3 regions of the Sphingomonas arabinosi genome follow, and region 1 is predicted to be linked to each of the others. Evidence: predicted binding sites of a transcription regulator. Region 1 holds the regulator's gene; each other region holds the start of a gene.
What was found. The regulator LexA, encoded in region 1, represses DNA repair genes until DNA is damaged. The targets are predictions, from matches to a motif close to GTTCCNCNCTTGTTCT.
Positions count from the first base shown of each region.

Region 2: a site for LexA is predicted at 1,484-1,499, ahead of radA (DNA repair protein RadA). Genes of this name have one in related genera too.
Region 3: a site for LexA is predicted at 1,848-1,863, ahead of U1708_RS18470 (DUF7146 domain-containing protein). Genes of this name have one in related genera too.

Region 1 covers NZ_JAXOJN010000002.1:542,069-546,220, forward strand. Annotated here, with positions in the region: gene U1708_RS05335 (energy transducer TonB) at 1-10, opposite strand, end outside; gene U1708_RS05340 (molybdopterin molybdotransferase MoeA) at 543-1,724, shown strand; gene lexA (transcriptional repressor LexA) at 1,793-2,467, shown strand; gene U1708_RS05350 (ComEC/Rec2 family competence protein) at 2,458-4,152, opposite strand, start outside.
Region 2 covers NZ_JAXOJN010000007.1:118,067-122,218, forward strand. Annotated here, with positions in the region: gene radA (DNA repair protein RadA) at 99-1,469, opposite strand; gene U1708_RS13185 (glycosyltransferase family 4 protein) at 1,573-2,724, shown strand; gene U1708_RS13190 (DUF2218 domain-containing protein) at 2,857-3,147, opposite strand; gene U1708_RS13195 (PadR family transcriptional regulator) at 3,144-3,728, opposite strand; gene U1708_RS13200 (replication-associated recombination protein A) at 4,028-4,152, shown strand, end outside.
Region 3 covers NZ_JAXOJN010000017.1:33,795-37,946, reverse strand. Annotated here, with positions in the region: gene U1708_RS18480 (lytic transglycosylase domain-containing protein) at 1-678, opposite strand, end outside; gene U1708_RS18475 (ParA family protein) at 867-1,544, shown strand; gene U1708_RS18470 (DUF7146 domain-containing protein) at 1,896-2,732, shown strand; gene U1708_RS18465 (strawberry notch family protein) at 2,792-4,152, shown strand, end outside.

The DNA.
Region 1 (4,152 bases):
GTGTCATCATGCTGATCTGGTGTCTCTTTCCTCCAAACAAAGCCCCGCGCGCCATGAACGCGCGCTGGCCGAGCACCCAGAGGACCCGATCACGGACCAACCCACATCCGTCATCGCAGAAGAAGCGCGCCGCCCACCCAAATAAAATACCACCCCGGCGAAGGCCGGGGCCCAGTTGGGAAAGCCGAGGCAATAACGAGCGACGTCCGCCCAACACTTGTTCTCCCGCGAAGGCGGGGACCCAGACTGGACTCCCGCCTTCGCGGGAGAACAAGGAGGCGGTAACTAACGTATGATATCGATCGAGCCAGACTGCTCGCTCGCCGAGCCACCAACGCCCCTAGCGGGCCCGCACCCCACACCCGCTAACCCAACAACACCTGTCCTACACACCAGACCCATGGCAAAGCACGGAACATACCCACGCACCCTGCGCTTCCCCCATACGAAACCGCCCCAAGGCGCAAACCGCCAAACTGCTCCCAGCGTCTATACTTCCTATACTTCACTTTTCAGAAACGCCCGAAAACAGAGTCTTACGCATGACCCTAGTCCCCGTCGCCGAAGCCCAGACCCGCCTCTTCGCCATGGCCCCCCGCGTCGGCAGTGAGGCTGTGGCTTTACGCGAAGCCGCCGGCCGCTGGGCCGCAGAGGACATCCTCGCCCGCCGCACGCAGCCCGCCGCCGACCTCTCGGCGATGGACGGCTATGCGATCCGCTTCGAAGACCTCCCCGGCCCCTGGAAAGTCATCGGCGAAAGCGCCGCCGGCCGCCCCTTCACCGGCAAAGTCGCCCCTGGCCAGGCCACCCGCATCTTCACCGGCGCCGCGGTGCCCGACGGCGCCGACACCGTCATGGTCCAGGAAGAAGCCGAACGGGACGGCGCAACGCTGATCCTAGCCGGCGAAGGTCCGCCGACATTCGGCCGCAACACCCGCCGCAAAGGCCTCGACTTCTCGACCGGCACCCGCCTGATCGCCGCCGGCGACCGCCTCAGCCCCGCGCGCATCGCCGTCGCCGCGACCGGCGGCCACGGCAGCCTCACCGTCAACCGCCGCGTCCGCGTCGCCGTTGCCGCCACCGGCGACGAACTCGTCCCCCCCGGCTCGACGACCGACGGCGTCGCACTGCCCGAATCAAACGGCATCATGTTGGCGGCAATGCTCGCCGACATGCCCGTGGACATCGTCGACCTCGGCATCCTTCCCGACAATCTCGAAGTCCTGCGCGAGGCCTTTGCCAGCGTCCAGGCCGACCTGCTGGTCACCACAGGCGGCGCCTCGGTCGGCGACCACGACCTGGTCCGCCCCGCAATCGAGGCGGCCGGCGGCTCCATCGATTTCTGGCGGATCGCACTGCGCCCCGGCAAGCCGATGATGGCTGGCCGGATCGGCGAGATGATGGTGCTCGGTCTCCCCGGCAACCCGGTATCCGCGTTCGTCACCGCAACGCTGTTCGTGAAGCCGGTCGTCGCGCACATGGCCGGTGCGCGCGACCCGCTCCCCCAGTCGACCCACGCGCTGCTCGGCGAAGACCTCCCCGCCAACAATGCCCGCACCGACTATCTCCGCGCCGAACTGCGCGACGGCAAGGCCTATGCCTCGACGATCCAGGACAGCTCGATGCTCCTCACGCTCGCCCGCTCGACCTGCCTGATCGTCCGCGCCGGCAATGCGCCGGTGGCACGGACAGGCGAATCGGCGGAAATCCTCGTTATCGCGTGATACGGACGCTTGACGGCGTTAATTATGTTCCATAGAAGTTCCCAGTCTGTTCCGGACGGAGAACCGCCATGCTCACGCGCAAGCAGCACGAACTCGTCTGCTTCATCAACGATCGCCTCAACGAAACCGGCGTCTCGCCGTCGTTCGAGGAGATGAAGGATGCGCTCGACCTCAAGTCGAAGTCAGGCGTCCACCGTCTGATCAGCGCGCTCGAGGAGCGCAACTTCATCCGCCGCCTGCCGAACCGCGCGCGCGCGCTCGAAGTGCTGCGCATGCCGGAGCGTGCGGAGAAAAAGGCGCCGTCGAAGGCGTCGAACGTCAAGGCGGCCCCCACCGCCGCCACGCCACAACCGGCCAACGACGTCATCGAGATACCCCTCCATGGCCGCATCGCCGCCGGCGTCCCTATCGAGGCGTTCGAAGGCAGCACGATGCTAGCCGTCCCCGCCGCGCTGCTCGGCACCGGCGAACACTACGCGCTCGAAGTCTCCGGCGATTCGATGGTCGAAGCCGGCATCCTCGACGGTGACTACGCGCTGATCCGCCGCACCGAGACCGCCCGAGACGGCGAGATCGTGGTCGCGCTGATCGAAGACAGCGAAGCCACCCTGAAATACTTCCGCCGCGAAGGCGCCATGGTCCGCCTCGACCCGGCCAACCGCGCCTACGACCCCCAACGCTACGCCCCCGCGCAGGTTCGCGTCCAAGGCAAACTCTCCGGCATCCTCCGCCGCTACGACTGAACCGCTCCATCGCGGAGCCGAGCGTGCCGCGAACTGAACGAGCGCGCGGCACGCTCAAGAACAGGCGGATCGCGCCAGGAATGGCGATCGCCCGCATTCAGTATCGTTACGACCGTCCCCGTCCTCAAGGTCAGCGCGACCCCGCCCGTCCGTCGCAGAACGCGGCGATCCAGCTTCAGCCACCGAGGCACGCAACGTTTCGGCAGACCGCGTTCGCTGACCACGACGTCAGCGCTGCGACAGGCGGCGATCAGTTCGCCGATCGGCACCATATAAGCGCTGCGGGTCGCGAGGATCCGCCACATCCTTCCCCGAGCGGCGATATCGGTGACGCATAGATCATGACTACATCGAGCGTCGAGCTGATCCGCGAGCAACAGCGGCTCGCCATCCACCCCGCCATTCTCGGCGAGCATGTCCCGCGTATAGTCCCCAGCCCGATCACGCAGCATAGCCAACCCCGCCGCCGTCCGCACCGCAACATGGCGACCGTCACCCGTAACGAGAACGTCAGGCGCCGGCGTCGTCAGCGCCCAGATCGCTCCGGCCACCAGCGGCAGCAGTCCCAATCGCCGCAACCGCGTCCGCCACAATGCAATCCAAATCCCTCCAACGACCATCAGCGCAAACGCCGCCGTCGGCATCGCCGGCAAGGACCGCACCGAACCGGGGGCGCCAGCGACGATATGTGCAAGCCACAAAAGCACATCGAGCGAGCGCTGCACCAGCCACCAGATCGGCGCGCCCAAGCCGCCGGCGTCGAGCAGCAACGCGAGCGCTTCCAACGGCATCACGACGAATGTCGTCAACGGAATCGCGACGATGTTGGCGAACGCCCCGTACAGCCCGGCCTTGTGGAAATGATACACCGCGATCGGCATCAGCGCGAATTCGACCAGCAGCCCCGTCAGCAACAACGACGCGACGCCCCGCGCCAGCTTGCGCCCTCGCCCCTCGTCATGCGGCCCGAAGAACGCGCGGATCACCGGATGTTCGTGCAGCGCCATGATCGCGGTGATCGCCGCGAACGACAGTTGGAAGCTCGGCCCCGCCGCCGATTCGGGCAACACCAGCATGACGCACGCCGCCCCCGCCGCGACGAGCCGCAACGTCATCGCCTCGCGCCCCATCGCCAGCGCCGCCAGCACGAGCAGCGCCGCGACGCAGGACCGGATCGTCGGAACCTGGCTGCCAGTCAGCAACGTATAGCCGATAGCTGCCGCCGCACCCGCCAACGCGGCAATCACCGGCAGTCGCGCGTGCAAGGCCAGCCACGGACTGAGCGCCAGCAGACGCAACACGATCAGCATTGTCGCCGCCACCGCCGCAGTGATGTGCAATCCGCTCACCGACAGCAAATGCGCGAGACCCGCCCGACGCATCGCCTCCGAATCCTCCTCGCTGATCGCGCCGACGTCGCCGGTCGCAAGCGCTGCGGCGATTCCGCCCGCGCTGCCATCCAGCCGCGATACAATATGGTGCGACAGCGCGACGCGGATGCCGGCCCCCGATTCGCTCGGCCTTGTCACGACCACCGGTGCGAAGCCACGCCCGGTCGCACCGATCCCGCCGAACCATGCGACGCGCGCGAAGTCGTAGGCGCCCGGCACCGCGGGGAGCGGCGGTGGCATCAGCCGTGCTCGCAACTGGATGACCGCCCCCGTCCCCAGCAGCTTCGGCGCATC
Region 2 (4,152 bases), on a different contig from region 1:
AGTCTGGATCCCCGCCTTCGCGGGGAAACAAACTTTGCGCATAGAATAGGGTGTCCGCTCCAAGAATACCTGTGCCACGCCGCCGCTGACGCCCCCGCCTACCCACGCCCCATCATGTGATCGACGAACGACGCCAGCGTCTTGAACCCCGAGAGTTTCATCCCGCTCTTCTCCCCCGTCATCGACGCCGGCACCAGCGCGCGTTCGAAGCCGAGCTTGCTCGCCTCTTTCAACCGCAGCGGGCCATGTGCCACCGGACGGATCTCGCCCGACAGCGCGACCTCGCCGAACGCCACCGCGTCGACTGGCACCGGGCGCTCCGACATCGCCGAGATCAGCGCCGCCGCCACCGCGAGGTCCGCCGCAGGGTCCTGGACGCGGTAGCCGCCCGCGATGTTGAGATACACTTCGGCATTGGAGAAGCTAAGCCCGCACCGCGCTTCCAGCACCGCGAGAATCATCGCCAGCCGCCCGGAATCCCAACCGACCACCGCGCGCCTCGGCGTAGCGCCCGACGCGAGCCGTACGGTCAGCGCCTGGATCTCGACCAGCACCGGCCGCGTGCCCTCCAGTGCCGGGAACACCGTCGCACCGGTCATCGCGTCGTCGCGGTGCGTCAGGAACAACGACGACGGGTTGCCGACCTCCGCCAGTCCTTCGGTCTGCATCGAGAAGACGCCGATCTCGTCGGTCCCGCCGAAGCGGTTCTTGATCGCCCGGAGGATGCGGTATTGATGGCTACGCTCGCCCTCAAACGACAGCACCGTGTCTACCATATGCTCCAGCACGCGAGGGCCGGCAATCGAGCCGTCCTTCGTCACGTGGCCGACCAGCACCACCGCCGTGCCGCGCTCCTTGGCGAACCGGATCAGCTCCTGCGCTGACGCTCGCACCTGGCTGACCGTCCCCGGCGCACCCTCGATCAGGTCGGAGTGCATCGTCTGGATCGAATCGATCACCAGCATCGCCGGCGGCTTCGTCTGCAAGGTCGTCAGGATGTCGCGCGTCGAGGTCGCCGCCGCCAACTGCACCGGCGCGTTGCCCAGCCCAAGCCTTCGCGCACGCAAACGAACTTGATCCGCCGCTTCTTCACCCGAGACGTACGCGACCGACTGCCCCGCCAACGCCATCTTCGCCGCAGCCTGCAACAGCAGCGTCGACTTGCCGATCCCCGGATCGCCGCCGATCAGCGTTGCCGAGCCCTCGACGAAGCCGCCACCCAGCGCGCGGTCGAGTTCGGCGATGCCGGTCGCCATCCGGTCGGGCAGCTTGATCTCCGCATCGAGCCCGACGAGCTGGATCGCGCGGCCGCCGGTCTGGAGGTTGTGCTTCGAATGGAACGGCGTGGCGGCGGTGTTCGCCTCCTCGACCATCGTGTTCCACTCGTTGCAATCGGCGCACTGCCCCGCCCAGCGGTGCGACACCGATCCGCAGGACTGACACACGTAACGTTTCTGGGGTTTCGCCATGCGTCCGATGTACGAGAACGATACGGGAACATCAATGGCAGCCGGCCGGGCTATGTTACAGATTCAGTGGCGCTTGACGGCACACCGCGTTATCCGCGCGACGATGCACGCCACCGACCTGCGCATCGCCCTGTTCAGCGGCAACTATAATTACGTTCGCGATGGCGCAAACCAGGCGTTGAATCTGCTCGTCGGTCATCTGCTGTCGAAGGGCGTGACGGTGCGGGTCTATTCGCCGACCAACGCCAAGCCGGCCTTCCCGCCGACCGGCGATCTGGTCGCGGTGCCATCACTACCGCTGCCGGCGGGGCGTGGCGAATACAAGCTGGCGCGCGGGTTACCGGCGGCGATCCGGCGCGATCTCGATGCGTTCGCACCGAACATCGTCCATGTGTCGGCGCCTGATTTCCTCGGGCACCGCGCGATCAGCTATGGTCGACGCAACGGCATCGCCACGGTCGCGTCGTTGCACACGCGGTTCGAGACGTATTTCCGCTATTACAAGATGGCGTTCTTCGAGCCGATCATGGTGAAAATCCTCACGCGCTTCTACAACCGCGTCGACGAAGTGCTGGTGCCGGGGCGCGGCATGGCGGAGATCGTCCGCGACTGGGGCGTGACGACGCCGACTGCGATCTGGTCGCGCGGCGTGAACCACGATCGCTTCACGCCGACGCGTCGCGACCTGGCGTGGCGACGCGCGCGCGGGATTGCCGATGGCGAGGTTGCGGTCGGGTTTCTCGGCCGGCTGGTGAAAGAGAAGGGTCTCGACGTCTTCGCCGACGTGATCCGGACGCTGGAGCAGCGCGGCGTGCCGCACAAGGTGCTAGTGATCGGCGAAGGCCCCGCGCGCGACTGGTTCGCCGCCCGCGTGCCCGGCGCGGTGTTCGCAGGGTTCCAGTCGGGCGACGATCTAGGCCGCGCGGTCGCGTCGATGGACGTGTTCTTCAACCCGAGCGTGACCGAGACGTTCGGCAACGTGACACTGGAGGCGATGGCGGCAGGTGTTCCCGTCGTCGCGGCGCGCGCGTCTGGCGCGGTCGGGCTGGTCGACGACGGGGTGACCGGGTTTCTGGTGCCGCCGACCGATATCGCCGGATATGCGGATGCGATCGGGCGGATCGTTTCCGAGCCGGGGCTGCGTGAGACGATGGGTTGGGCCGGGCACGACAAGGCGGCCGGGTATTTGTGGGATACGATCAACCAGACGGTGCTGGACACGTATCTGGAGGTTATGGCGCGGCGGGGGGGCTAAGGGCGGCTTCGCCCCTCCCTGGAAGGGAGCGGTCGGGGGTGGGTCGGGTTCCGCGAGTTCGACGCTTGGTGGCTCAAACCGGCCTACCCACCCCCAGCCCCTCCCTTTCAGGGAGGGGAGCAGGTTGCGCGCTTAGACGGTCGCCCAATCGAACGTCAGCGGCGCCTCCGGAAATGCGAACCGGTCGAGGTGGCTCGACACCACGCCGCGCATCCGGTCGACGTCCTCGCTCTCCGGCACGGTCAGCGCGACGTCGAGCGTTTCGCTGTCGGCACGCATCTCCAGCACCGCGCCGTTCGGAAAGGCGATGCGGCCCTCTTCCTCCGAGAAGGTGACCTCCATCTTGTGGCTCCAGTGATTGGCGAGCTGCTGGAGATACTTGCTCGCCGAATGCGTCGGCACGCGTGCGACCGAGACGCTCACTTGAGGCGCTCGATCTTCTGCGCGGCTTCGTCGAGCAGCGCGGCGACGTCGTGCAGCGTGTCCTCGTTAACGTCCTCGCGCATCAGCCGGTGCTGGAGCACCTGGCGCAGATTGCCCATCGCCCGCCGGATCGGCGCGCCATCGGTCCGCTCGGACTCCGCCCCGACCGCCGCCAGCCGCGCGAACAGGCCGTCCACCACGGCCGCGTTCCCGGCCAGGTGCGCGCGGCCCTCGTCGCTCGCCGCAAAACGCTTTTTCGCGCCTTCCGACTGCTGCTCCTCGATCAGGCCCATTTCGTCGAGCATGCTGAGCGTCGGATAGACGACGCCCGGGCTCGGCGCATAGCCACCCCCGGTCAGCCCCTCGATCTCGCGGATCAGGTCGTAACCGTGGCGCGGCGCATCCGCGATCAGCTTCAACATGACGAGCTTCAATTCGCCGCCGTCGAACAGCCGACGCCGACCACCGGGGCCGCCGCGATGGCCGTGGCGACCATGACCTTCGTGGCTTCCCCTGCCGCGGCCTTCACCGTCGGCGCGCGGGCCGCCGGTCCAGGCTCCATATCCCATACCAAAACGCATTTGAGTGTTCTCCGATATATCTTGGCTTATAGTTGACGATATATCGCAGACTGTTTCGGGTTCAAGGGGGCGGGCGCGAAAACATCCGCCTGCTTGAGTCCGTCATCCCCGCGGAGGCGGGAACCCAGACCCCCGGACCGAGCAAACTGGCATTGCCGTCAGCCAGTATGGATACCCGCCTGGGCGGGGATAACGGCTGGTTCAGGGTGACGACACGATTACGAGGCGTGGGAGGATGACGAGCGCGCGTGGAGTGCGGACGGATGGGCAAACCGGCCCCCCGCCCCTATCTTCCACGCATGGCCGATCTCTTCGCGGGCTTCGAACCCGCTGCCCCCACCGAAACGCATCCCGAAAACGCGCCGCTCGCCGACCGCCTGCGCCCGCGCACGCTGGACGAGGTGGTCGGGCAGGATCACATCAC
Region 3 (4,152 bases), on a different contig from region 1:
GGCCCCTCCCCTCAGGTTCTGCAGCGGATCGCGGGAGTTGAATACGCCAAGGTAAGCCGCGGTGCCCGGCATCAGCTGCGTAAGGCCCACCGCACCTTTCGGCGAGACGATCTGCGGATTGTACTGGCTCTCCTGCGCAACGAGCGCATCGAACAGCCCGACGGGAACCCCTGCCTCGCAGGCGACGGCCGAGATCAGCGGGTAATAGCGTGCGCGCCGCTGCTCGAGGTACATGGGTAGGTCCCCCCGGGGACGGTACGGTGAAATCGAACACGCGGCCGGGCTGTAGAGATACGGTGCCACCGCAGCCGCAGCCGCGAGACCCGATGTCGTCACCTTTCCGGTCCTCATCCAAAGGGGCACCGGGATGGACGACCGCTCGACTGGAGCCATTGCGATCGCCGGCGCGAACGACGGAGGCGGCGCCATGCCCGCGAAGTCCTGAGCAAGCATTTCCGCCGAGAGCGCCGTCGCCTCGTTGGGAAGAGCAGCCGGGATCTCGATACCAATTGGCTTCTTGCCCACCTCGATTACGACACCGTCACCGACGTTTCTGAACGGCACCAGCTCGACCTGCTGAGCGGCAGCGCTGGTGATCGTCGCTGCGCCGGCAGCGACGCCGATCAGTAAGTTCGCAACAAAGGTCAGCCTGTTCGCCATGGCGGCAAGGGACCACACCCCTTCAGGCCTGACAACGTGGAATATTTTTACACCATTGCAGTGCAGAGCGCATTACACAGCGCGGCGCAAATCAATGTGTAGTGCGATTGTGCTTGCAAGGTGTAGCTCGCTTCGCCAATCACATGCAAAGACGCATGCAACGCGCATTGCACTGTAATGCTGGTTAGCAGTACAAAGGGACCGTCATGGCTGTCATTCTCGTGGGATCCATCAAAGGCGGAGTCGGCAAGTCCACCACCGCGCTCGCGCTAGCCTCCGAAATCAGGTCTGCGGGGCAGACGGTCTACGTCATCGACACGGACCCTCAGCTCTCCCTCTATCGCTGGTACGAGGACTGGAAGCTGAAGGATGGGATCGTGGTCGAGGACGGCCACAAGATGACGCAAAAGCAGCTGGAGACAGCCGTTTACGACGCATCGCAAGATTACCCGTTCGTGATCCTCGACGTGAAGGGCGCGATCAACGAGCAGGTGATGTACGCCACCCTGCAGGCGAACATGCTCATCATTCCTCAGCGCGCGTCGGCCGCGGACCTTGAGCGCTCGATCGAGTTCCTGGACCGCCTCGAGTTCATTGAGCGCGCCCGGCAGAGGCCCCTCCCCCATCGCATCCTGTTCACCCAGCGCACGACCGCGATCACCTCGCGAGCCGAGCGCGAGATCATGGAGCAGACGCGCCAGGCGGCGCCGGTCTTCTCATCAGAGTTGTTCCTGGGCGACGCCTATCGCGCGATGTTTCTCTACCGAATGACGTTGGAGGAACTGGACGCCCATAACCTCGCGCGGACCGAGCGCGCCCGCCAGAATGTTCAAAGCCTCCTTCGGGAGATCGTTGCAATCATCACATCCGAGGTCAAAGCATGAGCGAAGCACCAGAACCCAAGAAGTTCGGCCGCGCCGCTCGTGAGCCCGCTGCTAGCGGTCTCGATCTTTCAGCAATGCGCCCTACTCCCGCCCCTCGCCCCAGCGCTGCCCCAATGGAGTTGCCCGACGAATATCAATCAGCGCCGACGGCGCGACGCCGTAGGGTGCGCGAGACGAAGAGCAAGTCCGTGACCATGAGGATTACCCCAACCACCTACACCCGCTTCAACGAATATTGCGACCGCGAGCAGCTATCCTACCCTGACGCGCTCGATCGGCTTCTGGCGCTGGCTGAAGGCGCCAAGGACTAGGAGGGAAGGGGGTGAGGTGCATCATGAGAAAGGATGCACCATGACCCTAGTCGCCCTCAAACCCACTCAGCAGGTAGTCAATATCGTAGGTGCCCTGGGCGGCACCTGGCGCGGCTATCTCGCGATGTGCCCCTGCCCTGCCCACCAGGACAAGACGCCGAGCCTCTCGGTCCGGCAGGGCAATGAAGGGATCCTCGTTCACTGCTTCGCAGGCTGCGACGCGGACGATGTCCTAAGAGAGATCTCCCGGCTGAGGCCCGGCCAACGTTACGAGCCGCCAAAGGCGGCACCGCTCGGCCGACAGCCGAATGTCGAGCGGCTTTGGAGCGAGGCCGTCCCGGTCGCCAGCACGCCTGCGGAGGCGTACCTGAGGCGGCGCGGGATCCGCGACGGGTTCGACGACCTCCGGTTTCACCCCCGATGCCCTTGGGGACCGAAGCCTACCACCCGGTTCCTCCCCGCGCTGATAGTCGCCGCCAGAGAAGGTCGAGCCCTACACGCCGTCCAGCGGGTCTTCCTCGACCTCGAACACGGAGGGTATCTCGAAAAGGTGATGCTGGGGACCCCGGCTGGCGCGAGTTGGCAGGGCATGCGCGTGACGGACACGCTGGCGCTTGCCGAGGGTTTCGAGACGGCAGCAATGTTCACGCAGCATAACGGCATCCCGTGCTGGGCGACGCTTGGCGCCGCGAGGCTCGACCGCGTCCACATCCCGGACTCAGTCAGGACGTTGATCTTCGCCGAAGACAACGATCCAGAGGGACGCCGCGCCCGTCGGAAAGCGTGGGCAGCTTACCGTCCGCGTGGCTTGAATCTCCGGCGAATGCCGCCTCCGAGGCAATTCGGCGACTGGGCCGACGTCAGAACCGGAGCATAGAGGGGAGGGGGACTGGTCTGGTGAGCTGCGTCGTGCAGCCACAGAGCCAGGAGATCCCCATGAACGACCTGTTCGACGCCGCACGCGATCGTGCGTCATGTTGCACCGCTGCGGCGATGCGGCTCGTTCCCAGCCTTGAGGGCCAGGACAAGATCACGCGCGCCTTGCTCAACGAGGCGATGACGACCGCCTTCGGCGGTTCCGACGCCGACGGCCGCTGGACCCAGCGCGAGAGCTTCGAGGTACTTGAGCTTGCACTTGCACTTGCAATGCGAAATCGCAGTACAGATCGCTTGCACGTTGCACATGATGATGTGCTGCAAGCTGCAGTGCTGCTCGATCGGCTTCCAACGCAAACCGTGAGAAGCGAGGAGCAGATCGAGTGGCAACAGTTCTCGACACCCCTCGACCTAGCTGCTGTCGCCCTGATCCTGGCGGCTCCCATGCCCTCCGACATCGTCCTCGAGCCGAGCGCTGGCAACGGCTTGCTGGTGGCCCAGCTTCCCACGGTCACGGCCCTCCAGCTCAACGAGATCGACCCTGCCCGGCGCGCCCGGTTGCAGGCGGTCTTTCCAGAAGCGCCAATCTCGGCTCATGACGGCGCAACGATCGGCAGCGCGATGGCAGCGTCGACCCGCCCGACACTGATCATCATGAACCCGCCATTCTCGCGCTCGATCGGGCACGGGACGGACTCGCTTGCCGCGGTTCGACATCTCCAGGCAGCGATCCGGCGCGTCCGCCCGAACGGCCGCGTGGTGGCGATCATGCCCGACTGGTTCACGAACTCCGCGCGCATGGGCCAGATCTGGACGACCACGCTGGAGCAGGTGACGGTCAGGACCTCGATCCGCCTCACCGACGCATACGGCAAGCACGGCACCGGCGTCGCGGTCCGCCTCTACGTTCTCGACAAAGCGGTCGGCCAGAGCAACAACGTGACGATCCAGCGAGGGACCGTGCGCGAACTCCTCCCGGAGATCAGCGTACCCGAACGCCTGGAGTTCTCGGACGAGGTCGAGAAGCCTGCCGCTGCGAGGGGAGGGGCCGTGTCCCTCTTCCGAAGCGTCCGATCGAAGCCCGCGACCGCGCCTCGCGTCTTCCGCGCGCGCGCCCGGAACGAGGTCGCGCCCGTGACGTACCAGGTCCTGGAAACCCCGGCACCGCTTGCGGAGCAGACGGGCGTCTATCTGCCATACCGGCCGAGCCGCATCGTCTTCGACAGTGCCGGCGAGCACCCGACCGCACTCGTTGAATCGGTCGCTATGGGCTCGATCCCCGCGCCGATCCCCACCCACGTCCCGGCGTTGCCGGAGCGGACGGTCAAGGACCGCCTCCTGTCCTCCTCGCAGCTGGAAACCGTGGTGTACGCCGGTCACGCGTGGACGCAGTTCATTCCCGGCCGTTTCCGTCCCGATCC